DNA from 3 places in the Mesobacillus jeotgali genome. Region 2 is predicted to be linked to each of the others. Evidence: riboswitches for the same ligand, from Rfam matches in the RefSeq annotation. Region 2 holds a riboswitch; each other region holds the start of a gene.
What was found. Region 2 has a riboswitch for lysine ahead of FOF60_RS20755 (Na+/H+ antiporter NhaC family protein). Riboswitches for the same ligand answer to the same signal wherever they lie in the genome.

Region 1 (10,431 bases), 1.5 Mb from region 2:
CGAGGTACCTGGCTTTGTAATCCTTCAAAAGGGCGAAGAATTGCTTGCCGAGTATGAGGATGACGACGACGTTGATGAAGGTTGGGATGGCGGAAGAAATGTCCGCAAAATACCAGACCGTCTGTCCCGGCAGGCCGAACGCGACTCCGTACACAACCATCAATGTCCCTGGGATTGGGTATAAATAGATGAAGGTTTTTAGAATCCTGTTTTTCACCTTTATTTTTCCTTTTAAAAGGTGGCGCAGGACGATTTCGTAATAAGAGTACCAGCCTGTCACCGTCGTCAGGCCGAATAACAGGATCGACAGGGCAATCGTAATGCGGCCAAATGAACCGATGCCTGTTTCAAACGCTGTGAGCGTCAGGTCAGCTCCGGTCAGGCCTGTGGACCATGCGCCTGTGATGATGATCGTAAACGCGGTGATCGATGACACGATGATCGTATCAATAAATACCTCAAAAGCACCCCAGATGCCTTGTTTTACCGGATGGTCGACCTTTGCTGTCGAGTGAATCATCGGAGAAGTTCCCCAGCCTGCTTCATTACTGTAGACCGAACGGGCCATTCCCATGCGGATGACCTGGGCCACCGCTGCACCGGCAAAGCCGCCAACCGCAGCTGTTCCGCCAAAGGCTCCATCAAAAATCAGTGCAAATACATCGCCCATTTGGGTGATATTCGAAATGATAATGAACAGACCTGCTACTACATAAAACAAAACCATTGCCGGAACAAGTTTCGACGCCAGTTTTCCAATATGCTTGATGCCGCCCCAGACGACAAAATAGACAAGAATCGAGAAGATGATTGATGCAGGAATCATCCCGATATCAAACGTAGAGCTGATCGCTTCAGAGATTGTGTAATTTTGCATCGTAATAAAGAATGTAGAAAAAATACCGAATCCGAAGATGACCGCCGGGAAAATCCAGAATTTAAAATTGCGCTCTTCCCCAAGCCCTCTTTCCATATAATAAGTCGGCCCGCCGTATGGGTCGCCATTTTCATCCGTGCTTCGGTAATAAACCGAGAGGGTAACCTCGACCGTCTTGATGATCATCCCAAGCAGGGCGGTGATCCACATCCAAAAGATGGCACCTGGTCCACCTACCGCAATGGCTGTCGCTACACCTCCGATATTTGCGACACCAACGGATCCTCCGATCGCAGTCGACACCGCCTCAAAGGATGAGATGACCCCTTTCTTCCCATCCTCTGTTTTCTCCTTTTTAAACATGCTGCTGAAGGTTGCCTTCAGGATATGCGGCAAATGCCTGAACTGAAAGAAGCCGCTTCCGATTGTAAAATAAATCCCGACAAAAACCATTGTGAGGATTAACGGCAATCCCCATAAAAATGCTGATAAACTTGATAACACTTGATCCATGCTGTCTCCCCTCTGCTGTTCGTTGATCTTTTTTTAGCTAGGCCGTCTTTGTTGCTTTAACACCCTGGAAGCATCTTCGAAAAGAGCCGTAACCTCTAGGAATGCCCGTTCGAAAAAAACCTGCAAGAATGCGGTGTTCGGCCCGATATTTCCATATATCCGGTGTTTGAAAAGCTGCGAAAACAGCCTCCTTTTGAATACCGCCCTTTTAGTTCTTCCGATACTTAATCTCCCCGCCGATGATCGTCATTTCGATGTCCATCGCTAAAAGTTCATCCGGATCTGCCATTTCAAATGGATTGGCGGAGAAAACCGTCATATCGGCAAGTTTGCCGCGTGCAATCGTCCCTTTTATCGTCTCTTCGTTTGTTGGATACGCACCCAGCTCGGTGAACAGGCGGAATGCCTCCACCATCGACAGCTTCTGTTCTGGCACATAGCCTTCATGTTTTTCACCCGGCTTTTTGCGTGTCACGGCTGCGTGGATTCCGAGGATTGGATCCACCGGCTCAACCGGAGAGTCTGAGCCGCCAGCGCAAATGACACCAGCCTCCATCAGCGTTTTCCATGCGTACGATAGCTTGATCCGCTTTTCGCCAAGGCGCTCCTGCACCCATGGGAAATCACTCGCGATAAAGCGCGGCTGGATATCGGCAATCCGGCTTGGGGATTTCAGGCGAGGAATCAGTTCCTCCCGTAAAACCTGTGCATGGATCAACCTGTCGCGATACGCCGCTGCAGGGAATTGGTCGAGCACGTCCAGCATATTTTCGAGAGCTTTGTCGCCAATTGTATGCACCGCAATCGGCATGTCCAATTCTCTTGCACCACGGACGATTTCGTACATCTGCTCCTGGTCATACATCGCATCACCGTAATGGCCCGGTGCGTCGCTATATTCCTCTGAGAGCAGCGCAGTCCTTCTTCCGAACGCTCCGTCAGCAAAAATTTTAACAGCGCCGATGTTCAAAGTATCATTGCCATAGCCCGTGTACATTCCTGCTTCTTTTAGGTTTGGTAAAAACTCATGGTTAATCAGCAGGTTACTGCGCAAGCCCACCTGTTCCCCGTTCAGCAGCTCATTGAAAATATTCCATGTCATTTCAAGGCCGCCAAGATAGAGCGGGTCATTCGTATGGACGCTCGTCAGCCCCTTGCTCATCGCAAAATGCATTGTCTCGCGCATCGCGTTTTTCCAGTCGTCGTACGAGCGCTCAGGGATGTAGGCCCTAACCAGATTCGCCGCTGACTCGAGAAACAGGCCGGTCGGCTGTTTTGTTATTTCATCGAGGACTACTGTTCCGCCATCCGGAACCGAAACCGACGGATGATAGCCACTAACTTCCAGCGCCTTGCTGTTAACCAGCGTCGCGTGCAAGCACGTCCTTGTTAAAAACAACGGGTTTGCTGGAGCAACATAATCCAGCTCTGCAATCGTCGGAATGCCTCCATCGGTAAAAAGGTTCTCATCCCAGCTGCTGCCGACAATCCATTCACCAGGCTTAAGCTGACTGGCTTTTTCCTGAATTTTAGCGAGCATGTGGTGCTTGGAAGTGACTCCGACAAAATCCAAATTTATGAAACTGTCGGCCATGATGGATAAGTGAAGGTGGCTGTCAATCAAGCCTGGAGTAGCAGTCTTTCCCTCCAGGTCGATGATTTGCGCGTTGCTGCCCCATTGCAGCACCATATCAGCTGAAGTTCCCATATCGATGAAACGGCCATGTTCGATGACGACCGCCTGAACAATAGGTTTGCGTGAATTGAATGTGTAGATCGTTCCGTTAGTGTAGATGGTTCTCAAGATGATTCTCTCCTTTGGTTAAAAGTGAGACAGATCATGCTTGAAAAATGTTCGAAGTGCGCATACGGACGTATGCAAAAGGAGTTTGATTGAAGGGGATAGCAGAAAGCTCTAGCATGCCAAAAAGCAATGATAGAAAATAACCTATCATTGCTTTTTACAATATACGTTATCCTCCATTTCGATCAGTAGTTCTCCATGCACAAAAACAAGCATGACAGTCTGCTCCTTATTTAGGAAGCATCCCAGCAGTAACCAGTTTGACCCTGGCCACGCTTCGGCAAACAACCCTTTCATCCACCATCAACGATGTCATACTCCGATGGATTACTCTTGTTATTCGCTCCTCTACCTCACCGATCTGATAAGATCTTATGAAATTAGGTTAATACTATCAGAATGTTTTAGTTAAATCAAGATTCTAAAATGTTGGAAAATGTTCACAGTTTTTCTTCCGGGCATTTTTTAAAATAAAGAAGAAAGGAAGTGGAATATGATATTAAAAGAAAGAACGAAACCAGAAGAATTACAATTGTTGCAAGCCCTGAAACCAAGAATGGAACTGGAAGAGAAAGATGCGCAAAACCTGCGAACACTGGAAAAAGGCTATGAAGGTGAAGTGCAATTCGACCACTGGTTTAAGGGTTACCAAGTTGAGAGTATCATTATCAACGACCTGCTGCTGGAAGTGAATGGCACCCTTTTTCAAATCGACTCCTTCGTGATCACCCAGGACCGGCTACACCTTTTTGAAGTGAAAAATCTTGAAGGAGACTATTATCTCGACGGAGACAAATTTAAGACTGCCGCCGGCAAAGAAATCAAAAACCCTCTCCACCAACTAAGTCGCGCTGAATCACTATTAAAACAACTGCTTAAGGAACTTGGCTTCTACATTCCTCTTGATCCTCACCTCGTGTTCATTAACCCTGAATTCGCCCTTCTGCAGGCACCATTAAAATCACCCATTATTTTACCAAACCAGTTGAATCGCTTTATGAAAAATATGAATCGAGTCTCATCTAAGCTGAATACCAAACATACCAAATTAGCTGAAGCCCTATTGTCCCTGCATATTAAGAAATCACCTTACTCAAGAGTGTCGAGTTATGATTTTAGTATGTTGAGGAAGGGGGTTGTTTGTAGAGAGTGCGGGGAGTTGATGGAGAGTTACAACCGTTATAACTTCTACTGTAGTCATTGTAATTCTAAGGAAACAATTGATTCTGCTGTCTTGCGGACGATTGTAACCTATCAATTGCTCTTCCCAGAACAAAAGGTAACCACATCAATAATTTATGAATGGGTGAATGGAATCTTTTCCCCAAAAACCATCCGAAGAGTCTTGAAGCACAATTTTCTCGTTCAAGGGGAGGGCAGCTCTACTTTTTACGAGTAATAAGATGTGAAGAAGAGGGGGATTCCTCCTCTTTTTTTCATGCTCCAATCTTTTGTGACCGTGCTCTTGGGATTTCCTTTTTCACGGGCACTAGTTCACCCTTCTTGTGACCGTGCTCTCTAAATTTCCTTTTTCACGGGCACAAGTCCACCCTTCTTGTGACCGTGCTCTCTCGATTTCCTCTTTCACGGGCACTAGTTCACCCTTCTTGTGACCGTGTTCTCTAAATTTCCTCTTTCACGGGCACTAGTTCACCCTTCTTGTGACCGTGCTCTCTCGATTTCCTTTTTCACGGGCACTAGTTCACCCTTCTTGTGACCGTGCTCTATCGATTTCCTCTTTCACGGGCACTAGGTCACCCTTCTTGTGACCGTGCTCTATCGATTTCCTCTTTCACGGGCACTAGCTCAGATTAAGTCCGTATAATTGTGTAAAAAGAAAGAGTCATTTTATTCACTCTTGGCAACACTGTTTTCAACCACGATAAACAAGTGAAAAGAGGAATATAAATGACTCAAGTACAGTTTAACCTGAATGTTGATGTTTTAAAAGAAGCCATTGTAAATTCCAACCTTGATATGGTCATTAAATCAGCCGTTGTGTTGGTATTAAATGAGTTTATGGAAAAGGAAAGAGACGACTATTTAAAGGCTGCCCCTTATGAACGTGCTGTCGAACGCCGTGACTACCGGAACGGTTACTATGAACGAGAACTGTTGATGAGTATCGGAAATATAGCCCTAAAGGTTCCACGGACGCGTAATGGCGAATTCTCAACCACCGTTTTCGAAAAGTATGCCCGGTGTGATCAGGCCCTGGTCCTTTCCATGTTGGAGATGGTTGTCAATGGTGTTTCGACGCGGAAAGTGACCAACATCGTGGAACAACTCTGTGGTAAGAATGTGTCCAAGTCCTTTGTTTCATCCCTTACACAGAAGCTTGATCCTATTGTGAATGAATGGGCTGGACGACCATTAAATACTACCTACTACCCTTACGTTTTCGCAGATGCCATGTATATAAAGGTGCGTGAGCACAATCGAGTCGTATCTAAAGCTGTTTATATTACGACAGCCATTACAGAGAATCATACACGTGAAATCCTTGGCCTAAGTGTTGACCATGCGGAAAGTTTTGAAAGCTGGAGCCGTTTTTTCCAACAGCTTAAATCACGCGGCCTCCAATCACCCAAACTTATAATTTCAGATGCCCACCAAGGACTGCAGAAAGCCATCCAACGTGAATTTATAGGCGCTGCCTGGCAAAGATGCAATGTCCATTTCAAACGAAATATCATTGAAAAGTTGCCCAAAAAGGATTCAGCTGAAATCCGCATGATGATAAAGCGAGTATTTGAAGCAGTTACGATTGATGACGTACGCCGGTTCAAAGATGAATTGATGAACCGTTTTAGTAATGAGGCAAGGTTTGGAAAAGCGCTTGCCATCTTGGATGAAGGTTTCGAAGATACCATACAATATATGAATTTTCCTGAAAACATTCGTATCCATATCCGAAGCACCAACTCATTGGAACGGCTGAACCAGGAGGTTCGCAGGAGGGAAAGAGTGATCCGTATTTTCCCTAATTCCCAATCTGCGTACCGTTTGGTTGGTGCCGTTCTGATGCATTACCATGTGTCAGACTACACAAAGAGGAAATCTTTAATGGGTCGGGTATATTAGCGCATTTTCAGCTCCACTTCCATCATGGATGATTACATCTCCGGGAAGGGATATCAAATTGAAAACCATTTGACATCCCTACCCGGAGATGAAGAAAAGAAACCATGGAAGCTTCGCAAAAAAATGAAAGGGTTTGGTTGAGAACATTTGCCGTTGATTTTACACAATAACCAGGACTTGACTCTAGCTCACCCTTCTTGTGACCGTGCTCTCTCGATTTCCTCTTTCACGGGCACTAGCTCACCCTTCTTGTGACCGTGCTCTCTCGATTTCCTTTTTCACGGGCACAAGTTCAACCTTCTTGTGACCGTGCTCTCTCGATTTCCTCTTTCACGGGCACATACTCCTCCTATACTTCACTTCCTCCCACCAGTAAAATCCCCCCATCCCCGAATAACTACAAAAGAATTTGCCAAAATAATCATCATAGAAAACGCTTGCAATTTTTAAGATTCGTTTTATAATACTTGTATACAAGTATACTTGATTAACTAGGAAGGTGAGGAAATGACGAAAAAAAGCGAATTTCTTTATCCCCAAAAATGGCTTTCTAAGGCCTCTACTGGTGACCGTGTTGCGAGTGAACTGCGGATGCAAATCATTTCGGGACTAATTGAAAGCGGTGCCATCCTATCGGAAAATAAACTGGCAGCAGATTTTAACGTGAGTCGCTCACCCATTCGTGAAGCGCTTAAAATTCTCTCAGCAGAAAACCTGATCCGCCTGGAAAGAATGGGTGCCGTGGTCATCGGCCTCACAGAAAAAGATATCGAAGAGATTTACGATGTCCGCTTATTGATTGAATCATTCGTTTTTGAACGACTTATCAAAATAGATACAACCAACCTAGTAGTTGAATTGAGCAAAATTCTCGAAATGATGAAAATCGCCATCAAGTACAGAGATGCCGACGAATTCAGCCTGCAGGATGTACTTTTCCATGAAACGATCATCCGGGCTATCGACCATTCCTACATCAGAATGATCTGGGATAACACGAAGCCTGTGATGGAAGCTTTCATCTTGTTATCGATGCGGGCAAGAATCGAAGAAAAATACGAGGACTTCGACCGCATCATCGAAAATCATGAGCTTTATATTGAAGCCATCAAAACGAAGAATCGCGACCTGATGATTAAATCCTTACACCAAAATTTTGATGATGTTCAAGGTAAAGTAGACGACCTTTGGATATCGCAACAAACGCTTTCCAAGGGAGTGGAGAAAAGTGACTGAATATATGCTAGGGGTCGACATTGGTACAACTAGTACCAAGGCTGTGCTTTTCAGCGAGAAGGGTGAAGTCATCCAGCAGGAGAACATTGGCTACCCGCTTTATACACCGGATATTTCCACAGCCGAGCAAGATCCTGAAGAAATTTATATGGCGGTCCTGACTGCCGTCACGAAAATCATGAAACACAATCAGCACAAAAAGCTGGCATTCATTTCATTCAGCAGCGCGATGCATAGCGTCATTGCCATTGATGAAAATGATGAGCCTCTTACACCTTGCATCACATGGGCGGATAACCGCAGTGAAGCTTGGGCGCATAAAATTAAAACAGAATTAAATGGACACGAAATATACAAGCGCACTGGAACACCGATCCATCCGATGTCTCCTTTAAGCAAGATCGCCTGGATTGTGAACGAGCGGCCTGAAATTGCTGCGAAAGCGAAAAAATACATTGGCATCAAGGAGTTTGTCTTTAAAAAGTTCTTTGACCAGTATGTCGTGGACCACTCGCTGGCGTCAGCGATGGGGATGATGAACCTTAAAAAGCTGGAATGGGATGAAGAGGCTCTGCAAATTGCGGGAATCGCAAAAACTCAATTATCCGAGCTTGTACCGACAACAAAAACGTTCACGGATTGCAATCCTGAATTAGCAAAGCAAATCGGAATTGACCATAAAACTCCTTTCGTCATCGGCGCAAGTGACGGCGTTCTTTCCAACCTCGGTGTCAATGCGATTGGAAAAGGGGAAATTGCGGTTACGATTGGGACAAGCGGTGCGATCCGCACAATCATCGACGAGCCGCAAACCGATGAAAAAGGACGCATTTTTTGCTACGCCCTGACGGAAAATCACTGGGTAATCGGCGGCCCTGTCAATAATGGCGGGATGGTCCTTCGCTGGATCCGCGATGAATTCGCAGCATCCGAGGTCGAGACGGCAAAGCGTTTGGGAATCGACCCTTACAATGTTTTAACGAAAATCGCTGAGCGCGTAAGACCGGGAGCGGAAGGTTTGTTATTCCACCCATACCTTGCGGGTGAGCGTGCTCCATTATGGAATCCTGATGTCCGCGGTTCCTTTTTCGGATTGACGATGTCCCATAAAAAAGAGCATATGATTCGTGCCGCTTTAGAAGGTGTCATTTTCAACCTGTACACAGTCTTTTTAGCGCTTACCGAAGCAATGGAAAGCCCGGTTACAAGGATTCAGGCTACAGGCGGTTTCGCTAGATCAGATGTTTGGCGCCAGATGATGTCCGATATTTTCGACATCGACGTGGTGGTTCCTGAAAGCTATGAAAGCTCATGCCTTGGTGCTTGCATTCTTGGCCTCTATGCAACTGGCAGAATTAATTCGTTTGAAGTCGCATCCGAAATGATCGGCAGCACCCACAAGCACACGCCGAATGAAGAAGCGGCAAAAGAATACAGGCAGCTCGTGCCGATTTTCATCAGCTTATCTCGGGCACTTGAACAAGATTATTCAAGAATCGCAAACTATCAAAGAAGTTTGATTAAATAGGAGATTATCCGAATCGCACTTTCTTCAATAAGGGGACACTTGATCCCCGCCCAAAAATGTTAGCGCTTTATTTTACAGAGGCAACATCCCGCTTTAGCGGGCACTATAGACATCTTAGGGGGAAATTACAATGCCATTGGTTATTGTAGCAATTGGTATCTTAGCCTTATTATTATTGATCATGGGCTTCAAGCTCAACACATTCATTTCTTTGATCATCGTATCATTTGGTGTCGCTTTAGCACTTGGTATGCCATTAGATGAAATTGTTAAAACAATTGAAGCTGGTCTTGGAGGAACGCTTGGCCACCTTGCTCTGATTTTCGGTCTTGGTGCGATGCTTGGTAAATTGATCGCGGATTCCGGCGGCGCCCAGCGAATTGCTATGACACTAGTGAACAAATTTGGTGAAAAGAACATCCAATGGGCAGTCGTTGCTGCTTCATTTATTATCGGTGTTGCTCTATTCTTCGAAGTAGGTTTAGTATTATTGATTCCAATAGTATTTGCGATTTCAAGAGAATTAAAGATTTCCATTTTGTATCTTGGTATTCCAATGACTGCTGCTTTGTCTGTAACGCACGGCTTCCTGCCTCCTCACCCGGGACCAACAGTAATCGCTGGTGAGTATGGCGCGAACATTGGTGAAGTATTGCTTTATGGTTTTATCATTGCAATTCCAACGGTCATCCTTGCTGGACCCGTTTTCACAAAAATCGCGAAGAAGCTTGTCCCAGAATCTTTTAACAAAACAGGAAACATTGCTTCATTAGGTGAACAAAAGACATTCAAACTTGAAGAAACACCAGGTTTCGGTATCAGCGTTTTCACAGCACTACTACCAGTTATCTTAATGTCGATCGCAACAATCATTTCTTTATTGCAAAAAACAATGGGATTTGAGAACAACGGCTTCCTTGCAGCAATCCAGTTCATCGGGGATGCAGGCACTGCGATGTTACTCTCCCTGCTTGTAGCGATTTACACAATGGGAATCGCTCGTAACATTCCTATTAAAACAGTGATGGATTCTTGTACGACTGCTATCTCCCACATCGGAATGATGCTCTTGATCATCGGTGGCGGCGGCGCCTTCAAACAAGTCTTGATCAACGGCGGCGTTGGTGACTATGTAGCTGAACTGTTCAATGGTACTTCCCTATCACCAATCCTGCTTGCATGGATCATCGCAGCTATTCTGCGTATCTCACTTGGATCTGCAACTGTGGCAGCATTGACAACAGCTGGTCTTGTCATTCCATTGCTTGGCCAGACAGATGTGAACCTTGCCCTAGTTGTTCTTGCAACAGGCGCAGGAAGCTTGATCGCTTCCCACGTGAACGACGCAGGCTTCTGGATGTTCAAAGAATACTTCGGTCTTAGCATGAA
Region 2 (10,431 bases):
GTCTCCGACAAGGAAAGTCAGCGGATCGTCTCCCCATTGCTTGCTTAGCGAGAAATAAGCGTAAGACATTGCCCATGCGATAATGACTGCATAATAAGTTGAGATGACAAATGAAACAGCAAGCTGCCACCAGCCAATCCACTCGGCACCTTTACGCATCTTGAAGTAGCTTAATGGTGCTGAACCACGGTATTTATGGCCAATTGTGAATTCCAAAATCAAAATTGGAATACCTGCTGTCAAGAGTGCGAATAGGTATGGGAAGAAAAATGCTCCCCCGCCATTCTCATAAGCTACTCCCGGAAAGCGCCAAATATTTCCCAACCCTACTGCCGATCCTACCGCGGCAAGAATAAATCCCGCCCTTGTTCCCCACTGTGGACGATTTTCCATTTTGAATCCCCCTCGCCTTCTAATCACCTGGAAAATATTGATGAATTAGAAAGTTTTATATTTTCAGATTATTTAGTCTAGGAATAGTATAGCTAGTTTTTAATTGCTTGTCAAAATATTATTTTGGTCATAATAAAAATATTCCTAAAAATTTTCCCAACTATACCAATAACCCTATTAATCAGGATTCTATTCCCACTTTCTTGAAAATATGAAAAGGCTGTCTGAATTTCAGACAGCCTTTTCATTATTCTGCAAGATTTTCTTTTAGCACTTCTTCCTGGGTTGTCTTGCTTCCGAAAATGAAAGCAAAAGCAATAAGCAAAATTGCCACAGCTGCAAGTGCACCTAGCGTGCTTCCAGTGAAACCAATGATTAGGAATCCAACAGATGAAATCGCAGCAGAAATCAAAGCGTATGGAAGCTGGGTCATGACATGGTCTAAGTGATGTGAGCCAGCCCCAGTTGATGACAGGATCGTGGTATCGGAAATTGGTGAACAGTGGTCACCAAAAACTGCGCCCGCCAATACAGCTGCCAATGCTGGCAGCATCATAGTGATATCAGCTGCAGCTGCAATATCCCCTGCAATTGGCAGCAGGATGCCGAATGATCCCCATGAAGTTCCTGTTGAGAAAGCCATGATTCCAGCTACTAGGAATAGCAGGAACGGCAGGAATGAAATATTGATATTCGAGCTTTCAACAATACCAGCAAGATACTTGCCGGTTTCAAGTCTGCCAATCAAATCAACAATGACCCATGCGAAGAACAAGATATAAATAGCCGGAAGCATGGATTTAATGCCCTCAACCATTCCTTTTCCAAATACACTGGCATTGACGCCTTTTAATACAACTGCCTGTCTCACAAAGAAAATCAACGCTACAGCAAGGCCAAGCAATCCGCCAGTTACGAGAGACTTAGTAACATCTGTGTTTTCAAAAACCCCGAAAATGGTTACTTCACCTTCAACGGCGCTTGCGCCAGTCCAAAGCATCATGCCAACTGTTCCAGCGACAAGGGCAACAATCGGCCATACAAGGTCTCCAACTGTCCCTTTTGTGCTTGTAGGCAGGTCATCCTTCAGTTCGCCAGGTACAGGCTTGTCCTGTGGAACGACAATTCCTTCCATGATTGCACGTTCTTCATGCTTTTTCATAGGCCCGATTTCGATGTTTCGAAGAGCTACGATAAAGACCATTGATAATGCTGCAAGTGCGTAGAAGTTCATTGGCACAATTTGCATGAATCCTGAGAACGCACTATATTCATTAACACCGTGTGCAGCAAGGATTGTACCGATCAAAGCAATAATGTATGCACCCCAGCTGGAAATTGGTGAGATGACACACATAGGTGCTGAGGTTGAATCAATAATATATGCAAGTTTGGCCCGCGAAACCTTCTGTCGGTCAGTGATCGGACGTGTGATTTGGCCAACTGCCAGAGCATTGAAATAATCATCAATGAAAATAATAACTCCCAAAAATGCGCCGACAAGCTGTGCTCCGACTCTTGTTTTCACACGCTTCATCGCCCATTCGCCAAACGCACGGCTACCGCCAGAAATGGAAATGAACGCAGTGATTGTACCCAATAATAATAAGAAAAGGATGATGTACAAGCTATATGTGTTCAATTCCCCGTCAGCGACAACGATTCCTTTAGCCGCGTCCCACATAATAGCAAATGTTTCTGCGATATTAAATTCAGCCAGCAAAAAAGCAGCTGCGACGATGCCTGTTCCCAATGACAACAGCACTCGCCTTGTGATCACTACCATTAAGATTGCCACTAATGGCGGCAGCAATGAAAAAATTGTGTTTTCCATTCTTTCTTTCTCCTCCTTGTTTTTGACAGGGGGAAACTTTTTACATGAAAAGAGTTTAGTTACTTCCTTTTAAAAAAATACAAAAAAGGGCAACGATAGAGAACATTCTATCGCTGCCCTTAGTAAGCAACTAGTGTCTCCATCACGATCTGTAGCTCCCCATTATGGATATTCCTCCATAATGACAGTGATACTCTTGTTCAAAGTATCCCCAGCAATAAAAAGTGTGACTCACCTTATTATTGCTTCGGCAAAATCCCCTTTGAGCTGTGATCAACGTTGTCATCCTCACACAGCTTACTATTGAATCCTGCGCCTCTACCCCATCGGAATGATGTGGTTTATTATTCAATTGGTTTTATAATATAACAATATCGTTAACTTGACAACTGTTTTTATTCTCCAGGAAGCTGGATGGCTGGTGATGTATCTCCGCCGCCATTGTAGAACTGTGGAACTTTTCCTGGGTAGTAGAAGCTGCCAATTGGAATATTTTCCTGCACAGTCGCAATTTCAGTCGCGAAAGGAATGATGATCTGTACATTTACTTTTACCCTGACCGAAACATTGATCAATGTATTGTTGATTCCATGTTCTTCTGTCTCCCACACAACATCAGCTGTCACATCACCGATGGCGCTGAATTTTACCGGCACCCTTGGCCCCATGTTACCAAGAAGCGCGTTGTTTGTTGCCTGGCCCAATGGTACATAATAAATGATTCCCGCTTCCCTATCCTCCTCATCGGTGACCAGTTCGACATCCGAAAGCATCTCAAGAGAGGTCAGGTTCCCTCTTTCTGCCTCCTTCAGGTTCATTTGCACGATGTTCGTCGTTTCCGCTTTTACCCTGTTGATAATTTCAGTATTGAACTTCACTACAGTGGTCGTGCCGCCATCCACCGGAACGAACTCGATTACTTTATCAATGTCCATCCCATTGGCAATTTTTTTATTGATGGCCTTGTTAATGACCAGGGTGGCAATCTTTCTTGTCTGGGATTCAGCGTAGTTCATCAATGTGGGCTCGAGCCCTTTATCTATAATCCACAATCCTCCTGCTGTTGAAAAGGAAAAAAAGACGAATGTCAGCAGGAATACATACCTGAAAGGCAAGGGCCCTTTCCGAGGCAGCCGCCGGCCGAATTTTGCCAAAACAAATCCCCCCTCTAAAGCTATATGTATGCTTCAAAGGGGGGAACTAGCCTAAAAACTTGTTCTAATACTGCTTGGACTATTCAACTAGCAATATTAAATTAATGATTATTAGCGTATTCATATTTAATGATCGTATCGCAGCTGACAATCATCAGGGATAGATGTGATTGCAAATCTAGATGATACGGTGCAATTTTTTGGCCGTTTTCCTCCAGTACACGGACAACAGGCCGCTCACTCAAGCCGGGATTCTGTTCGGCCACAACTCCCTTGCGTCCATCACTCAGGATGACTGTCAAACCGACCGGATAAATCGCCACAGCCCTCCGGAAGGCGTCGACCACTTTCGGATCAAACAGGCTGCCTGAGCCTGAATAAAGTATTTCAAGTCCTTCATGGGGCAGCATGGCAGGTCTATAAACACGATTAGACGTAACCGCATCAAACACATCAGCCACACCAAGTATTTTACCAAATAAGTGGATTTCATCCTCTTTCAATCCACGGGGATATCCGGCACCATTCAACCGTTCATGATGCTGATATGCACAATGGGCGACTATCAGCGGGACAGTCGGGATATTCCTTAGCAGCTGAAAGCCATCCTCGGCATGAGCCTTAATGACCTGGAACTCTTCCACAGTCAACTTGCCTGGTTTCGCTAAAATGTCCTCAGGCACCTTCATTTTCCCAACATCATGCAAAATTGCTCCCAGTCCAAGCTGTTCCAGTTCCTTTGGGGACAGCTTCATTTCTATTCCAATCGCAAGTGCGTAGAGTGTTACATTCAGAGAATGTGAAAAGATATAGTGGTCATGAATGAATACATCAGAAAGCAGATTTAAGAGCTCCTTGCTGCTGTTCAGCTCATCAAGCAAAGCAACAACCAGTTTCTTGAATTTTCTCGCCGATTTTTCGAGTACGAAGGTTTGCGATATCTTTGAATCCAGCTGAATCTGCTTGAACGTTTCACCAATTGTCATGATCGCATTGATCCGCAGGTCATCTGATATCGAATTTTTCACGATAATATCTTCGGTATCAGGATCCATGATATATATATAATCAATTCCAAACTCTTCAAGCCGATTCAGAATCTTTCGCTCGAGCCGCGCACCCACATTGAGCAGGATTTGGCCCTTGTCATTATAGATGGCTTTTCCGAGTAAAGCCCCTTCCTCTACCGATGTGGTGGCTATGAGTCTCATGTCTATTCCCACTTTATCTGTTAGTTGGTGTTGGCTGATTCCGCCGATAACTTTCGAAAAAAAAGAAAATTTTACATAAAACGACAATATTTTCTTATATTCTATCACAATAATTATTCGTGTGGTGATACCTTTTGTTTTTCGAGTTGGGAAAAAAGCAGTTCAGTTAATATATCGGATAGCTGTATTCATTCTTAACAATTGCCACAATATATTCACATATACACGCAAAAAGACAGCCTGCTCAGGCTGTCTTTTTAATTCATAAGCAATAATGCTTCTTTGCCGATCATACCTTTTGTTGCACCAAGGTTCTCCGCTTCATACGTAACGGACTCCAGCGGGGCTTCAAGCAATTCCTCAATCGTTTTTACCCCAACCGCCCTGCCGGCAATAACCTTCCTGCCCTTTAGTTTTTCATTGAGAAGTGCGACATCCAGAGCGCCGCACATAATATATCCTTTATCTCCTGTAACGACAAGCAGGTTTGTCTTTGGCAGTTTTACAGAAATACATAAAAACGTCCTGCCTTCTATTTCTATAGGTGACATGTCGATCATGACCACAACTCCTTCCTTCAATCCCAATAACACTCTATGAAGGAGAGGGGAAAAGCGTGATATTTTGATGAGGCTCTTTTCGTAAACTTTGTTGCATTCTCAGCCAAAAACGCTCTATGAGCAGAAATAAGGAGAGCTTAGAGTTTAAGCGGAAATTTTCCGTTTATTTTTCCAACTATGAAAATCCTAACTATGAAGATCCTAAAGAGATTCCAGCTTCCACTCCAGCAAATTGCGAAGGAATTCCGGAAGCCAGTATTGTTTTTCCTCAGCCCGCTGGATTTCAGGGAAGAAGCGGCCGAATGTGAACATATCAGGAATGGCCAGTGTATAGTGTTCCTTAGGGTTTATTAACTTTCCATTGATGAGAACCTGCTGAACATTCCCTTTTTGCTGAAACTCGATACCATCGTACTCCATGATCCCCATGACGGTGCCGCGGAATCCGAGACCCTTTATCTGCAGATGGGGCCATTTTTCATCTCTGGTCTGAAGGAGTACTTCTTTTAACTCTGCTCCTGACATCCTGATTGTACAAGGATTGATTGGATGTGGACAGATTTCCAGCAAGTCGAATTTCGTGACTTCTCCCCGGTTCAGGCCTTTTAGGATCATGCCGGCATTCATGAAGGCGCAATCGGCATCGCACCATTCTCGTAATGCCTGAGTGAGCAACTTTGTAAGCTCTGAATGCTTCAGTGGGTCTGCCTCTAATTCTTGTGGCAGAGATGCAATACTTTCTGCCATCAGCCTTTTGCCTTCGAGAAAATACCCTTCTGCCATTTCTTCTTCGCCTTGTGCCTGATCTGCCTCATTCATATCATAAAGTACGGCTTTCCTGTGTAAAACCTGCTTTGTTTTTACATCCAGCTTCAGGGTTACATGGCCGGTATAGTATCCAAACTTCCCTGCTCCCGCCAGCAAGCTGGAGCCAACCTCCTTGCCCTCGTGTAAAATATGATGGGTATGGCCTCCAAGAATGACATCAATCTCCGGAAACTTCGCGGCAATCAGTTCATCATCATGGATCCCTAGATGTGACAGGAGAATAATAAGGTCGGTTTCACCTCTCAGTTGGTCGATGCATTTTTCCAGCTCATCAATCGGGTCATTCAGCTTCCAGCCCAGCTGTGCATAAAACCGTGCAAAATTCACTGTTACCCCAATAACACCGATTCTCGTCCCGCTGTTGGTTATGTATACATGATAGGGCTTCGCCCACTCAGGTCTGCTTCCATCCTGTTTATATAAGTTCGCTGCCAGCAGTTCGAAATCTTTTTCAAGATACATCGAATCCAGATCCTCGAAAGGAAGAGTGATGCCTTCGTTATTCCCTATCGTCGCTGCATCGTAGCCAGCTTCGTTTAGTAGGCGGCAATTCGCCTTTCCCCTAGTCGCATCTGATAAAGGGTGCCAGCGGTCCATATGATCACCGATATCGAACACAAGAACCTCATCACCGGCTTCTTCATGCCAGCGTCGACGCTCGGTCACAAGCTTATGGATGCTCGGCCAGTGCTCCAAATGGCTATGCAAATCATTCGTATGGTAAATATGAATAACTTCTTCCATCTAACCATCCATCCTCTTTTTAAAATGAAGTGCCCCCCTGCATGCTGCCAGGAGGGTGCAAATTGTTTAAAACAAATCAAGCTGCCTCGGGTTTAACCCTTCATATTCGATATCCAATAGCTCAACCATCTGTTTAGCATTATCCGCTGCATCCCCGCCGGAATTGTTGTTGAACAATGCGAAAACCTGGGAAGTACTATCGTTCAACTTTTTCAGGTTATCTGACCATTCCTGTAATTCTGCCTGATTATAGCGATATAAATAGCGGACTTCGCGCCAATCCTGGCCTTTCCCTTTCTTGTTCCAGCCATGGACATTGCGGCCGTGAAAGCGGACAAGAACCTTATCCTTTGAAGTGGATTCGAGAACTGCAGGAATGGAACCCTCCCCTGCTTGCGGTTCATCGCAAATGCTGTGAATCCATTTCTCTTTCCTCATAAAATCCAGTGTTTTCTCGCGCATATCATCTCTGAACCATGATTGGTTTCGGAACTCGAGCGCACAGTCGATATCCCCCATCTGGTCGCGGCACCAGCGCAAATAATCGACATTCTCCTTACGCAAGTCAAACCACGGCGGAAACTGGAAAAGTGTAATGGCATGCTTATTCGCCTCAAGATAAGGCTTGAGTGACTCTTTGTACGCATTGAACATCTCATTTTTATCAGTAAAAGGAATTTCGCCGCGCTGATGCCCGGTCATTCCCTGGTACGCTTTTACGATGAACTGAAAATTGTCTGGTGTGTCTTCTACCCATTTCGCGGCATTCCTCACAGGCTGCACAGCGTAAAAAGAGGCATCGACCTCAACTGCAGGAAAGTGGCTGGAGTACTCCTTCAGTTTATCACGCGGTGAAACCTTGCCTTCATATAAACTGTCATGGTCTCCCCAGCCCGTTAAGCCAACAATAATCATCTGTGCACCTCCATTTTAGTTTCATGATAGCATATTTCCCCACAATTGAAATGGAGAAACAATCTGGGGTTTGCCCTTAAATGGGATATTGCATTTTGTCTTCGATTTAGTGCAGGTGATAATGCATGTTCTATTGCATTTTTTTTAAAAAAATTGCATGAATTGCATGAAAATTGAATTGAAAGCAATAAAAGTGAATTTACTGCACTTTGAATTGCGCTAAAACATAACGAAACCGTATTATGTGAAGATTTACCGCTTAAATTTTATAATAATTTCGAGCTGGAAAAATTATTCTCCTAATCAAAGAGCTTAATCTCTCAAACTTTTCGCTTCAATAATTGCCCACTAATCACAATAATCTCCCAAAAATCGCCTTTTTCATAACATCTTCCTAATTATGTAAAAAGCATGCTGAATCCAGCTAAAAAAAATCCACCTGCCATAAGCAGGTGGATTCTGTAACTATCATTATTAACCGATTGAACCTTCCATTTCGAACTTGATCAGGCGATTCATTTCGACTGCGTATTCCATTGGCAATTCTTTTGTGAATGGCTCGATGAAGCCCATTACGATCATTTCTGTTGCTTCTTCTTCGGAGACTCCGCGGCTCATCAGGTAGAACAATTGCTCTTCTGATACCTTGGAAACCTTCGCTTCGTGCTCAAGAGAAATGTTGTCGTTCAGGATTTCATTGTATGGAATCGTGTCTGAAGTAGACTTGTTATCCATGATCAACGTATCGCACTCAATGTTAGAGCGGGCGCCGTCGGCTTTGCGTCCAAAGTGGACGATTCCGCGGTATGTTACTTTTCCGCCCTGTTTTGAGATTGATTTTGATACGATGGTTGATGATGTGTTTGGCGCAAGGTGGATCATTTTCGCACCTGCATCCTGGTGCTGGCCTTTACCAGCGATTGCGATTGATAATGTCATACCGCGTGCGCCTTCACCCTTAAGGATGACTGCCGGATATTTCATTGTCAGCTTAGAGCCGATGTTGCCATCGATCCATTCCATTGTCGCGTTCGCTTCACAGACCGCACGCTTTGTAACAAGGTTGAAGACGTTGTTTGCCCAGTTCTGGATTGTTGTGTAACGGCAATATGCGTCTTTTTTGATGATGATTTCAACGACTGCACTGTGAAGGGAGTTCGTTGTGTAAACAGGAGCTGTACACCCTTCAACATAGTGTACGTGCGCGCCTTCATCAACGATGATTAGTGTACGCTCGAACTGACCCATGTTTTCAGAGTTGATGCGGAAGTACGCCTGAAGTGGAGTATCCACTTTGATGCCCTTTGGAACATAGATGAAAGATCCGCCAGACCAGACCGCAGAGTTTAATGCTGAAAACTTGTTGTCTGTCGGAGGGATGACTTTTCCGAAATGCTCACGGAAAATATCTTCGTTCTCTTTAAGAGCTGAATCTGTGTCCTTGAAGACAATTCCTAGTTCTTCGAGTTCTTCCTTCATGTTGTGGTATACAACCTCTGATTCGTATTGCGCAGAAACACCTGCAAGGTACTTTTGCTCAGCTTCAGGAATACCAAGCTTATCGAATGTCGCCTTAATTTCATCAGGAACTTCATCCCATGATTTTTCAGAGCGCTCAGAAGGTTTTACATAGTAAGTGATTTCATCAAAGTTTAATGAAGCCATATCGCCGCCCCATTGAGGCATTGGCATATTGTAGAAGTGCTCCAATGATTTTAAACGGAAGTCCAGCATCCACTGGGGCTCTTCCTTCATTTTTGAAATTTCTTCAACGATTTCACGCGTCAGGCCGCGCTTAGACCGGAAGATGGAAACGTCTTTATCGGAAAATCCGTACTTATAATCACCGATCTCTGGCATTTTTTTAGCCATCGTCGAATTCCTCCATTCTTAAAGCAGGGAAACAAGGTTTCCCGCTTTGTAGTTGTTCGCTGCAGGCCAATCCCCCGCAGCTGCAAAAGCGTAAGTGCCTTGGTCAGCCCCGACAAGCGCTGGAGGACCGACCAGTGAAGTCGTTTTTTGACTTCATTGGGCGGACCGAAGCGACTCGAGGGGCTAGGCGCTGAAGCTAGACACTAATCCAAGTTAATAAGTCAACCTTTCTTATACAGCCAAATAAATCATCAGGTGATGATTTCTTATTGGCTGTCTTCCTCTTCCTTCAGGCCTTTCTCCATTGCCTTCCATGCAAGAGTAGCACATTTGATCCTTGCAGGGAATTTTGCCACACCTTGCAGTGCTTCGATATCCCCGAGGTCCAGATCATCCTCTTCATAATCTTTTCCCTGCATGATGTCAGAGAAAACCGTTGAAAGCTTTAAAGCTTCCTCGATGGGTCTTCCTTTGACCGCCTGCGTCATCATTGAAGCAGAGGACATGGAAATCGAGCAGCCTTCCCCTTCGAATTTTGCGTCCGCTACCTTGCCGTCTTCGACTTTCATCGTCAGCTGGATGCGGTCGCCGCATGTCGGGTTGTTCATATTGACTGTCAGGCTGCCTTCTTCCAAAACACCTTTATTGCGAGGGTTCTTATAGTGATCCATAATAACTTGACGATAAAGGTTATCTAAATTATTAAAAGACATCGCTGAAATACTCCTTTGTTTTGACAAGTCCGGCTACGAGCTTGTCAATATCTTCTTCTGTGTTGTACAGGTAGAAGCTTGCACGTGCTGTCGCGGACACCTTCAGCCACTTCATCAAAGGCTGTGCACAATGGTGTCCCGCGCGGACGGCGATTCCTTCAGCATCTAATACAGTTGCCACATCATGTGGATGCACATCATCAATAT
Region 3 (10,431 bases), 490 kb from region 2:
CTTCGGGTAAAATTTTTGACCCAGTCTATCATAAGATTATTTTATATAAATGGACACCGTAACAGGAGGTGAACGGCATGAATGAACAGATCAGGAATAAGCTTGCTCTTCTCCCTGCTCAGCCAGGTTGTTATTTGATGAAGGACAGGCAGGGGACCATCATTTATGTAGGGAAAGCCAAAGTATTGAAGAACAGGGTCCGTTCTTATTTTACAGGATCGCATGACGGTAAAACTCTTCGACTGGTCAATGAAATTGAGGATTTTGAGTATATCGTCACCTCCTCTGATATGGAAGCGCTGCTTCTCGAAATCAATTTGATCAAAAAATATGACCCGAAATACAATATCATGCTCAAGGATGATAAATCATACCCGTTCATCAAGCTGACTGCGGAACGGCATCCAAAGCTGATCATTACGAGAAAAGTAAAGAAGGACAGCGGCAAATACTTTGGGCCATATCCAAATGTACAGGCGGCCAACGAGACAAAAAAACTGCTGGACAGGATTTATCCGCTCCGAAAGTGCTCGACGCTGCCAGACCGCGTCTGCCTCTATTACCATATGGGCCAATGTCTAGCACCCTGCGTCAAGGACATCAGCAGGGACGAGTATAAGCAGATTACGGATGAAATCACTCGCTTCCTCAATGGGGGCTATAAGGAAATCAAGGAAGATTTGACGGCTAAAATGGCTGCAGCTGCCGAGGAATTGGATTTTGAACGAGCGAAGGAATTTCGCGACAAGATCGCCCATATAGAGGCAACGATGGAAAAGCAGAAGATGACGACGACGGACTTTACCGACCGCGATGTATTCGGCTATGCGGTCGACAAGGGCTGGATGTGTGTTCAGGTCTTCTTTATCCGTCAGGGAAAGTTGATTGAACGGGAAGTTTCAATGTTTCCGATCCACAATGAACCTGAAGAAGATATCCTCACATACCTGGGGCAATTTTATTCGAAAAATGAGCATTTCAAGCCGAAGGAAGTACTGGTACCTGAGGGAGTGGACCTGGAATTGGCAGAGGGTCTGCTTGAAGTGAAAGTCCTAAAGCCGCAGCGCGGGAAGAAGAAGGAACTAGTCCACCTGGCGTCCAAGAACGCGGGTATCGCCCTGAAAGAAAAGTTTTCACTAATCGAGCGTGATGAGGAACGGACCATCAAGGCTGTTGAAAACCTTGGCAAGCAAATGGGCATTTACACCCCTCATCGGATTGAGTCCTTCGATAACTCGAACATTCAGGGAACCGATCCGGTATCAGCGATGATTGTTTTTATCGACGGCAAGCCTGAAAAAAGGGAATACCGCAAATATAAAATTAAATCAGTCAAAGGTCCGGATGACTATGAATCCATGAGGGAAGTTGTCAGGCGCAGGTATACACGTGTCCTGAAAGAGGGATTGCCGCTGCCGGATTTGATCATCATCGATGGCGGAAAAGGACATATCGAGTCCGCGCGTGATGTACTTGAAAATGAATTGGGACTTGATATCCCGATTGCCGGTCTGGCGAAGGATGACAAGCACAGGACCTCCCAGCTGCTTTACGGTAATCCGCTGCAGGTGATCGAACTGGAGCGTAACAGCCAGGAGTTTTACCTGCTGCAAAGAATCCAGGATGAGGTCCACCGGTTCGCGATTACCTTCCACCGCCAGCTAAGAGGCAAAAGCGCTTTTCAGTCACTCCTCGATGATATTCCAGGCATTGGCGAAAAGCGCAAGAAGGCCCTGTTGAAGCATTTCGGTTCGGTGAAAAAAATGAGGGACGCCTCTGTGGAAGAGTTGAACGCTGCCGGCCTGCCGGCAAATGTGGCAGAGGAGCTATTTCAGAAATTACAGGATTAAGGTAGCATTCTATTTTTAGGTATGCTATAATGAGAAAAATTTCATATAGCTATCACTTTAGAGCATTAAAGTGAAGATAGAGGTGCGAGCTTCAAGAGTAAAAGTCAGGAGAATTGTAGGATTCGAGGATGGACTTTGAAAGGGGATGTTCGCCGAAGTGGGGAAATGCCTATCGATTTTCTCGCTGGTCCTTCGTTGAATAAACGCTGGATTGTCAAGATTGCCATCTTGGAGTGCTATCTCATGTTGCAGCGTATATACACGTTTATCAAGCAATGGGAGCCACTTCCATTGCTTTTTCTGTTTTCTGGAACTTTTTTAAAGAAGGATCGGGAAAAATACATATGCGGCTTGGCCATGAAACTCTATTAGAGGCAAAAATACAGAATGAAAAGGTAGGGGAAACTTATGGGATTGATTGTACAGAAATTTGGCGGAACATCGGTTGGCAATGTCGAAAGGATCAGGAACGCTGCCAGCAGGACAGCGGAAGAACTGCAGAACGGCAATAATGTGGTCGTTGTTGTATCAGCAATGGGCAAGACGACAGACCATCTTGTCGACATGGCGAATGATATTTCCAGCGCGCCATCAAAAAGAGAGATGGATATGCTGTTGACAACAGGTGAGCAAATTACGATCGCACTTTTTTCAATGGCATTAGCGCAAAATGGCATTGATGCGGTTTCCTATACAGGCTGGCAGGCAGGGATCAAAACTGAACCTGTCCATGGGAACGCCAGGATTGTTGATATCGAGACCGACAGGATTGCCAGAGATTTAGAGAGTGGCAAGGTTGTCATTGTCGCGGGATTCCAGGGAGTTACGGATGATGGTGAAATCACCACACTTGGCCGCGGCGGCTCAGATACCACGGCAGTAGCCCTTGCGGCGGCTCTGAAGGCTGATAAATGCGATATCTATACCGATGTGACCGGTGTGTTCACGACCGATCCAAGATATGTGAAGAGCGCGAGGAAATTGCTTAGCGTTTCCTATGATGAAATGTTAGAGCTGGCCAATCTGGGGGCAGGCGTGCTGCACCCGCGTGCGGTGGAATTCGCGAAAAACTATGGATTGCCGCTTGAAGTAAGATCCAGCATGGAAAAAGAAAGAGGCACGATCATCGAGGAGGAGAATGAAATGGAACAGAATTTAATCGTACGCGGAGTAGCGTTTGAAGACCAAATCACGAGAGTATCAGTCCTAGGAGTTAGCACTTCATTAAAAGGACTTTCAACTATATTCACAACACTGGCACAGAACCACATCAATGTCGACATCATTGTCCAGAGCCGTACAGAAGCGGGATTAGCGAATATCTCGTTCTCCATTAAGAGTAACGACCTCCCGGAGGCACTGGACGTATTGGAAAGAAATAAAGAAGCATTGAACTATCAGGCGGTGGAATCCGAAACCGGCCTTGCAAAGGTGTCGATTGTAGGTTCGGGAATGGTTTCAAACCCTGGTGTAGCTGCCAAAATGTTCGAAGTCCTTGAAGGACACGGAATCCAGGTAAAGATGGTAAGCACATCCGAAATCAAAGTCTCTACTGTAGTTGATGAAAAACAAATGGTAAACGCAGTAGAATCATTGCATGAAGCATTTGAGCTATACTCCGAAGCAGTTAAGACGAATTAAGAGAGTCGGTTAAGAAGCTTTCCTGGTTGTAAAATTGGGGAAGCTTTTTGTCCAGGTGCAAGGGTGGTGGGCGTGCAGGTCCAAGTGCCGCCTGGTGACCAAGGGGGCAGGAGGGAAACCTGTGCCCGTGAAAAGAAAAGACGGGAGCTGCCGGTCACAAGAAAGGGAAACTTGTGACCGTGAAAAGAGAAAACGGGAGTTCACGGTCACAAAAGAGAGGAACTTGTGCCCGTGAAAAGAAAAATCGGGAGTTCACGGTCACAAGAAAGTGAAACTTGTGACCGTGAAAGAGAAAAGCGAGAGCTCACGGTCACAAGAAAGTGAAACTTGTGCCCGTGAAAGGAAAAAGCGAGAGCTCACGGTCACAAGAAAGGGGAACTTGTGACCGAACTAGGGATGAGAGATAAATGGGTAACATAAAAGGGAAATTTGAGACTGAACCCTGGGTCACTCAATTACTAGTTAAAAAAATAAAAGGGTTACTGCGCCCCGGGTAAATCCGGGCGCAGTAACCCATCCTATCATGTTAAAAGTGATGCTGATTTCCTCAATCATTCAATCAGATCACTCTTATCCCATTTGACCGTAAACAGGATTTTCGATGATTTTTTATTTGGGTGTTCGAAGGCTTCGACTGTTACTTTTTTCTGTTGTTCCATTTGCTGGGCAATGAAACCGGCTTCTAGCTGGAAAGTGGAATTGGGGTTATTTTTCAATCGTGAGGAAATTAGCTCGCTGCTAAGTTCAAGCACCATTTCTCTTCGGGATTCTTCTTTAATGGTTAATGCACCCCAGCCGGCATCATGGAAGAAGCGGAAGGTTTCGTCAAGGGTTGATAAAGGATATTTCCGGGCGAGGCGTTTTCCGGCCCAATACAGGATTTCTGGTGTATCTTTGCCGAGCAATTCCGGCAGGAGGACTTCCCTGACCAATTCATATCCAAACGCAGTGACGGCCAGTGGCTCGCTCTCTGTTTTTTGCTCTGAAGTAGTTATTTCACTCATGTTCTCCCCTCTTTCTATCACTCTATTATAAACAATTTGCCGTGAAAACAACCATATTCATAAAATTAAAAAGTTGTTAAATTTTGCATGGCATAAGAAATTCTATAAGATTTTTCCATGTTTATACCATACCCGATACTTCGTTATTCAAAAATTATTGGATAGGGAAAATTTTATCAGTCATATCCAACAGGCAATAGTATTATTTTAATATACTCTTTAACGCGTTGGAATAATTAGAAAGTGGGATTTTTACAATATCAATATATTTTAAAAATTTTATTTATATAAGCATTTTTATGTATCCGTTTTCTTGACGCTCTATTATGATGGGAGTAAAATGGACATGTCACATAATTGTAAGAAATGCTTATTTTTTGATGTTAGGTTGGATCAATCTGTTAGATTAATAGGGTTGGGGAGAGAAACCGGACATCACGGCCAAATTTCAGGGGGGTATACTTATGGCAGGTAGACAAGAGTTTTATTGGCGGAGGCTGCATTCTTTGCTGGGTGTCATTCCAGTAGGTCTTTTCCTTATGCAGCACCTTGTAGTCAACCATTTTGCTACAGGGGGAGAAGAATCATTCAATAACGCAGCACATTTTATGGAGCAATTGCCTTTCAGGTACTTTTTAGAAATTTTCATTATCTTCTTACCGTTATTATTCCATGCAATTTACGGTCTTTATATTGCTTTTACGGCTAAAAACAATATAGGCCAATATGGCTATTTCAGAAACTGGATGTTCATGCTTCAGCGTGTGTCAGGTGTGATTACTTTGATTTTCGTAGCTTGGCATGTATGGGAAACTCGTATTGCCGCAGCATTTGGTGCAGAAGTTAACTTCCAGATGATGGAGACGATCCTTTCATCTCCATTCATGCTTTGGTTCTATTTAATTGGTGTCATCTCTACAACTTTCCACTTTGCGAACGGATTATGGTCATTCTTCGTGAGCTGGGGAATCACTGTAACACCACGTTCTCAAGTGATTTCTACTTACGTCACTATCGGAGTTTTCATTGCGCTTTCCATCGTAGGTGTCCGCGCAATCCTAGCATTTGTATAAGGCCTTTTTCAGGACTATTTGCTAAAAAGATTTACTTTTAATCGGATATGAAAGACAGACATGGATTTAAGGGAGTGAGTCACGATGAGTAAAGGTAAGGTGATCGTAGTCGGCGGCGGTTTGGCTGGCTTAATGGCTACAATAAAAGTTGCAGAAACAGGAACTCCTGTTGAACTGTTTTCTCTTGTGCCGGTAAAACGTTCCCACTCTGTATGTGCACAGGGCGGAATCAACGGTGCAGTAAATACTAAAGGTGAAGGTGACTCTCCATGGGAGCACTTTGATGATACAGTTTACGGCGGTGACTTCCTTGCGAACCAGCCGCCAGTTAAAGCGATGGCTGAAGCAGCGCCTGGAATCATTCACCTTCTTGACCGTATGGGTGTAATGTTCAACCGTACACCGGAAGGCCTGCTTGATTTCCGCCGCTTTGGAGGCACGCAGCACCACCGTACAGCATTTGCGGGTGCGACAACTGGACAGCAGCTTCTATACGCTTTGGATGAGCAGGTTCGCCGCCATGAAGTGGCTGGTTTGGTCACAAAGTATGAAGGATGGGAATTCCTCGGAATAATTAAGGATGAGGAAGGTGTGTGCCGCGGAGTCGTAGCACAGAACCTGACTTCAATGGAAATCAAATCATTTGCTGCTGATGCTGTCATTATGGCAACTGGTGGTCCTGGTATCATCTTCGGTAAAACAACGAACTCAGTTATCAATACTGGTTCTGCTGCTGCGATCGTTTATCAGCAGGGTGGTTATTACGCTAACGGGGAATTCATCCAGATTCACCCTACTGCAATCCCGGGAGATGACAAACTCCGCCTGATGAGTGAATCTGCCCGTGGAGAAGGTGGACGAGTATGGACGTACAAGGATGGCAAGCCATGGTACTTCCTTGAAGAGAAGTATCCAGCTTATGGAAACCTTGTGCCGCGTGACATCGCGACACGTGAAATCTTTGACGTATGCGTAAGCCAGAAGCTTGGCATCAACGGCGAGAACATGGTTTACCTCGATCTATCACACAAGGATCCAAAAGAGCTTGATATCAAGCTTGGCGGTATCATCGAAATCTATGAGAAATTCATGGGCGATGACCCAAGAAAAGTTCCTATGAAAATATTCCCTGCCGTTCACTATTCTATGGGCGGACTTTGGGTTGACTATGATCAGATGACAAATATTCCAGGCCTGTTTGCTGCGGGTGAGGTAGATTATTCTCAGCACGGTGCGAACCGTCTTGGTGCCAACTCGTTATTGTCAGCAATCTACGGCGGTATGGTTGCAGGTCCAAACGCAATCCGTTACATCAACGGCCTAGAAAAGAGCTCAGATGCTATTTCTTCAGCACTTTTCGATGATGCTGTCAAGATGGAGCAGGAGAAGTGGGACAATGTTATGTCCATGGATGGAACAGAGAATGCATATGTCCTTCACAAAGAGCTTGGTGAGTGGATGACGGACAATGTAACCGTTGTTCGCTACAATGATAGACTTCAGAAAACAGACGAAAAGATCGTCGAGTTAATGGAGCGCTATAAGAATATCAATATTAACGATACGGCAAAATGGAGCAACCAGGGTGCTGTGTTCACACGTCAGCTTCAAAACATGCTTCAGCTTGCACGTGTTATCACAATCGGTGCTTATAACCGAAATGAAAGCCGTGGGGCTCACTATAAACCAGAATTCCCTGATCGTAATGACGAGGATTTCTTGAAGACAACTATGGCGAAGTTTGTTGATGCAAACTCTGCGCCAGCATTCCATTATGAAGATGTTGATACATCATTAATCCAGCCGCGTAAGCGCGATTATTCTAAGAAGAAAGGGGAGTAATAGAGCATGTCAGAGAAAAAAACTGTCCGTTTTATCATCAGCCGCCAGGATACTCCTGATTCAGCCCCTTATCAGGAAGAGTTCGAACTTGATTACCGTCCAAATATGAACGTGATTTCTGCACTAATGGAAATTCGTCGTAATCCTGTAAATACAAAAGGTGAAGCCACTACCCCAATTTCCTGGGATATGAACTGCCTTGAAGAGGTTTGTGGTGCGTGTTCTATGGTCATCAATGGCCGCCCGCGCCAGTCATGCTCTGCGCTCGTTGACCAGCTTGAGCAGCCAATCAGGCTTGAGCCTATGAGAACATTCCCGGTTGTCCGTGACCTTCAGGTTGACCGCAGCCGCATGTTCGATTCTTTGAAGCGCGTAAAGGCATGGGTTCCAATCGATGGTACTTACGATCTTGGACCTGGTCCGCGTATGCCAGAGAAAAAGCGTCAGTGGGCTTATGAACTTTCCAAGTGTATGACTTGCGGCGTTTGCCTTGAGGCTTGCCCTAACGTAAACGACAAGTCAGATTTCATTGGGCCTCAGCCATTATCACAGGTTCGTCTCTTCAACGCACACCCAACAGGTGCTTTGAACAAAGGCGAGCGTCTTGAAACAATCATGGGAGACGGCGGACTTGCGAACTGCGGTAACTCACAGAACTGCGTTCAGTCTTGCCCTAAAGGAATTCCATTGACAACATCAATCGCTGCCTTGAACCGTGATACAACATTCCAGTCATTCAAGAACTTCTTCGGAAGCGATCAAGTTTAAAATCCAGCCTCCTTTTCTTCGGAAAGGGAGGTTTTTTCTTTTACAGCTATAATATTCCTGTGTTGGTTTTTGTTTTAGCCTTTTTTATTCCCAAAATGACTAAATATATTTATAATAAAGAAAAGAATGAATGTTCATTCAGTTTTTGGGAGGTTACAGCATGAAAAAGATGGAATACATTAACGAGATTGTAAGCTGGGAAGAGGAGTTTGAATTTTTTTATCAGGTGAAGGTTCGGTTTTCGGAAACTGATATGTTTGGGCATTTAAACAACACAGTTCCGTTTACATATTTCGAACAGGCGAGAATTGAATATTTCAAAAGCCAGGGATTCATGCAGGATTGGGTCAAGCCAGAGAATGAGACGATTCCGGTCGTTGCCGATCTTCAGTGTGATTATCAAAGCCAGATTTTCTTTGATGAAGACCTGAAAATATATGTGAAAGCCAACTCAATTGGGAATTCTTCAGTTGACCTTCACTATATGGTCAAAAAAGCGGATGGCTCAATCTGCTTGACTGGCAGGGGGACAATCGTGCAAATTTCCAAGAGAACAGGCAAGGGTGTTTCCTGGACAGAGGAAATGAGGCAATTGTTTTCAGAAAGCAAAAAATCCGCCGTTAAATAAGTTTTGCGTATAAAAATAAAAATTGGCATGAAGTCCCTTAAATGTTGTCACTACACCTCTTTCCTTCACATATGATATTTTGACTAAATTTATACCCACCCCGCAGTTCACAGCTGGCGAAGGCAAGGAGGGTTACAATACTTGAAGGAAAATGATTATACTCACAAGCCATTACTCACAAAACGCGAAAGAGAAGTTTTCGAACTGTTAGTACAAGACAAAACAACAAAAGAGATCGCTAGTGAATTATTTATCAGCGAAAAAACGGTTCGGAACCATATTTCAAACGCCATGCAAAAGCTTGGTGTAAAGGGGCGTTCCCAAGCTGTTGTAGAGCTCCTGCGTATGGGAGAGCTAGAACTTTAATCATTGACCGGCCATCCCGAATGGGGGGCCGGTTAAGATGTTTAATAGGGTAAAACAGGCTCTTATCGGAATTCTGTCTTGAAATTTGCTCGAAAAAAGTAGAAAATAAGGGCAATAGTAAAAATCATCTCTGCTTGGAAAACAAGTTTTATGGATAAAGGAAATAGATTTTAGGAGTTGTTACAGATGAAACTTGAAGGGGTAGAAAAGAATCAGGGACTGGAGACGGTTGCTGATATCGAAAAGGATCTGCGTTACATATCAGGTATTATTAAGCAGAAGGGACGCGAGCTCCTCAGCAATTACACGATCACGCCTCCACAGTTCATTGCGCTGCAATGGCTATTTGAGGATGGGGATATGACAATTGGGGAGCTGTCGAATAAAATGTTCCTGGCTTGCAGCACGACCACGGATCTAGTAGACAGGATGGAGAAAAATGAGCTTGTTGTCAGGGTGAAGGATCCCAATGACAGGCGTGTAGTCCGCATCCATCTTCTGGACGAAGGGGAAAGGATCATCGATGAAGTGATCAAGAAACGCCAGCTATACCTTCAAGAGGTATTGAAGGATTTTTCAGGTGAGGAAATAGTGTCCCTTAAAGAGGGCTTAGCGAAATTACATCAAGAAATGCGTGGAGAATGAGGCGAGTTTTTTGAATCGACCAATAGGAATCATTGATTCAGGAGTAGGCGGGTTAACCGTTGCCAAGGAGGTCATGAGACAGCTGCCATACGAGCAGATCATCTATGTTGGTGATACGGCACGTTGTCCATATGGTCCTCGACCTGTTGAGGAAGTGAAGAGGTTCACCTGGCAAATGACCCGTTTTCTTTTAGGAAAAAATATTAAAATGCTGGTTATTGCATGCAATACAGCGACTGCTGTGGTCCTTGACGAGATAAGAAATGAACTCCCGATACCTGTGTTAGGTGTCATCCAGCCAGGTGCACGGACAGCGATCAAGGTAACAGACAATTATAAAATTGGCATTATTGGAACCGAAGGCACGGTAAAAAGCCGTGCGTACGAGCATGCCTTGAAATCCATCAATCGTAAGACTGCCATTGAAGCACTCGCCTGCCCAAAGTTCGTGCCGCTTGTAGAAAGTGGAGAATACGATGGACGTGTCGCAAAGAAAGTGGTAACTGAAACCCTTCAGCCACTGCAGGGACAGGGACTTGATACATTGATCCTTGGCTGCACCCACTACCCTTTGCTCGAGCCGCTCATTAAGGAAGTGATGGGACCTGAGGTCA

Region 1: linked by a shared signal. The riboswitch ahead of FOF60_RS03415 (amidohydrolase) and the one ahead of FOF60_RS20755 (Na+/H+ antiporter NhaC family protein) in region 2 are both predicted to bind lysine.
Region 3: linked by a shared signal. The riboswitch ahead of FOF60_RS18300 (aspartate kinase) and the one ahead of FOF60_RS20755 (Na+/H+ antiporter NhaC family protein) in region 2 are both predicted to bind lysine.

The regions. Positions count from the first base shown of each region.
Region 1 is NZ_CP109811.1:666,331-676,761, reverse strand. It holds gene FOF60_RS03420 (alanine/glycine:cation symporter family protein) at 1-1,390, opposite strand, end outside; gene FOF60_RS03415 (amidohydrolase) at 1,599-3,197, opposite strand; lysine riboswitch at 3,376-3,553, opposite strand; gene FOF60_RS03410 (nuclease-related domain-containing protein) at 3,688-4,593, shown strand; gene FOF60_RS03405 (IS256 family transposase) at 5,103-6,278, shown strand; gene FOF60_RS03400 (GntR family transcriptional regulator) at 6,786-7,514, shown strand; gene gntK (gluconokinase) at 7,507-9,042, shown strand; gene FOF60_RS03390 (GntP family permease) at 9,173-10,431, shown strand, end outside.
Region 2 is NZ_CP109811.1:4,041,432-4,051,862, forward strand. It holds gene FOF60_RS20750 (sodium-dependent transporter) at 1-393, opposite strand, end outside; gene FOF60_RS20755 (Na+/H+ antiporter NhaC family protein) at 641-2,227, opposite strand; lysine riboswitch at 2,372-2,556, opposite strand; gene yunB (sporulation protein YunB) at 2,623-3,381, opposite strand; gene FOF60_RS20765 (HD-GYP domain-containing protein) at 3,483-4,592, opposite strand; gene FOF60_RS20770 (YunC family protein) at 4,850-5,152, opposite strand; gene FOF60_RS20775 (bifunctional metallophosphatase/5'-nucleotidase) at 5,354-6,724, opposite strand; gene FOF60_RS20780 (DUF72 domain-containing protein) at 6,791-7,639, opposite strand; gene sufB (Fe-S cluster assembly protein SufB) at 8,114-9,511, opposite strand; gene sufU (Fe-S cluster assembly sulfur transfer protein SufU) at 9,778-10,224, opposite strand; gene FOF60_RS20795 (cysteine desulfurase) at 10,214-10,431, opposite strand, start outside.
Region 3 is NZ_CP109811.1:3,554,591-3,565,021, reverse strand. It holds gene FOF60_RS18310 (glycosyltransferase family protein) at 1-62, shown strand, start outside; gene uvrC (excinuclease ABC subunit UvrC) at 78-1,850, shown strand; lysine riboswitch at 1,920-2,097, shown strand; gene FOF60_RS18300 (aspartate kinase) at 2,259-3,491, shown strand; gene FOF60_RS18295 (YslB family protein) at 4,043-4,495, opposite strand; gene FOF60_RS18290 (succinate dehydrogenase cytochrome b558 subunit) at 4,960-5,568, shown strand; gene sdhA (succinate dehydrogenase flavoprotein subunit) at 5,653-7,410, shown strand; gene sdhB (succinate dehydrogenase iron-sulfur subunit) at 7,417-8,178, shown strand; gene FOF60_RS18275 (acyl-CoA thioesterase) at 8,339-8,806, shown strand; gene FOF60_RS18270 (helix-turn-helix domain-containing protein) at 8,948-9,172, shown strand; gene FOF60_RS18265 (MarR family winged helix-turn-helix transcriptional regulator) at 9,359-9,817, shown strand; gene racE (glutamate racemase) at 9,828-10,431, shown strand, end outside.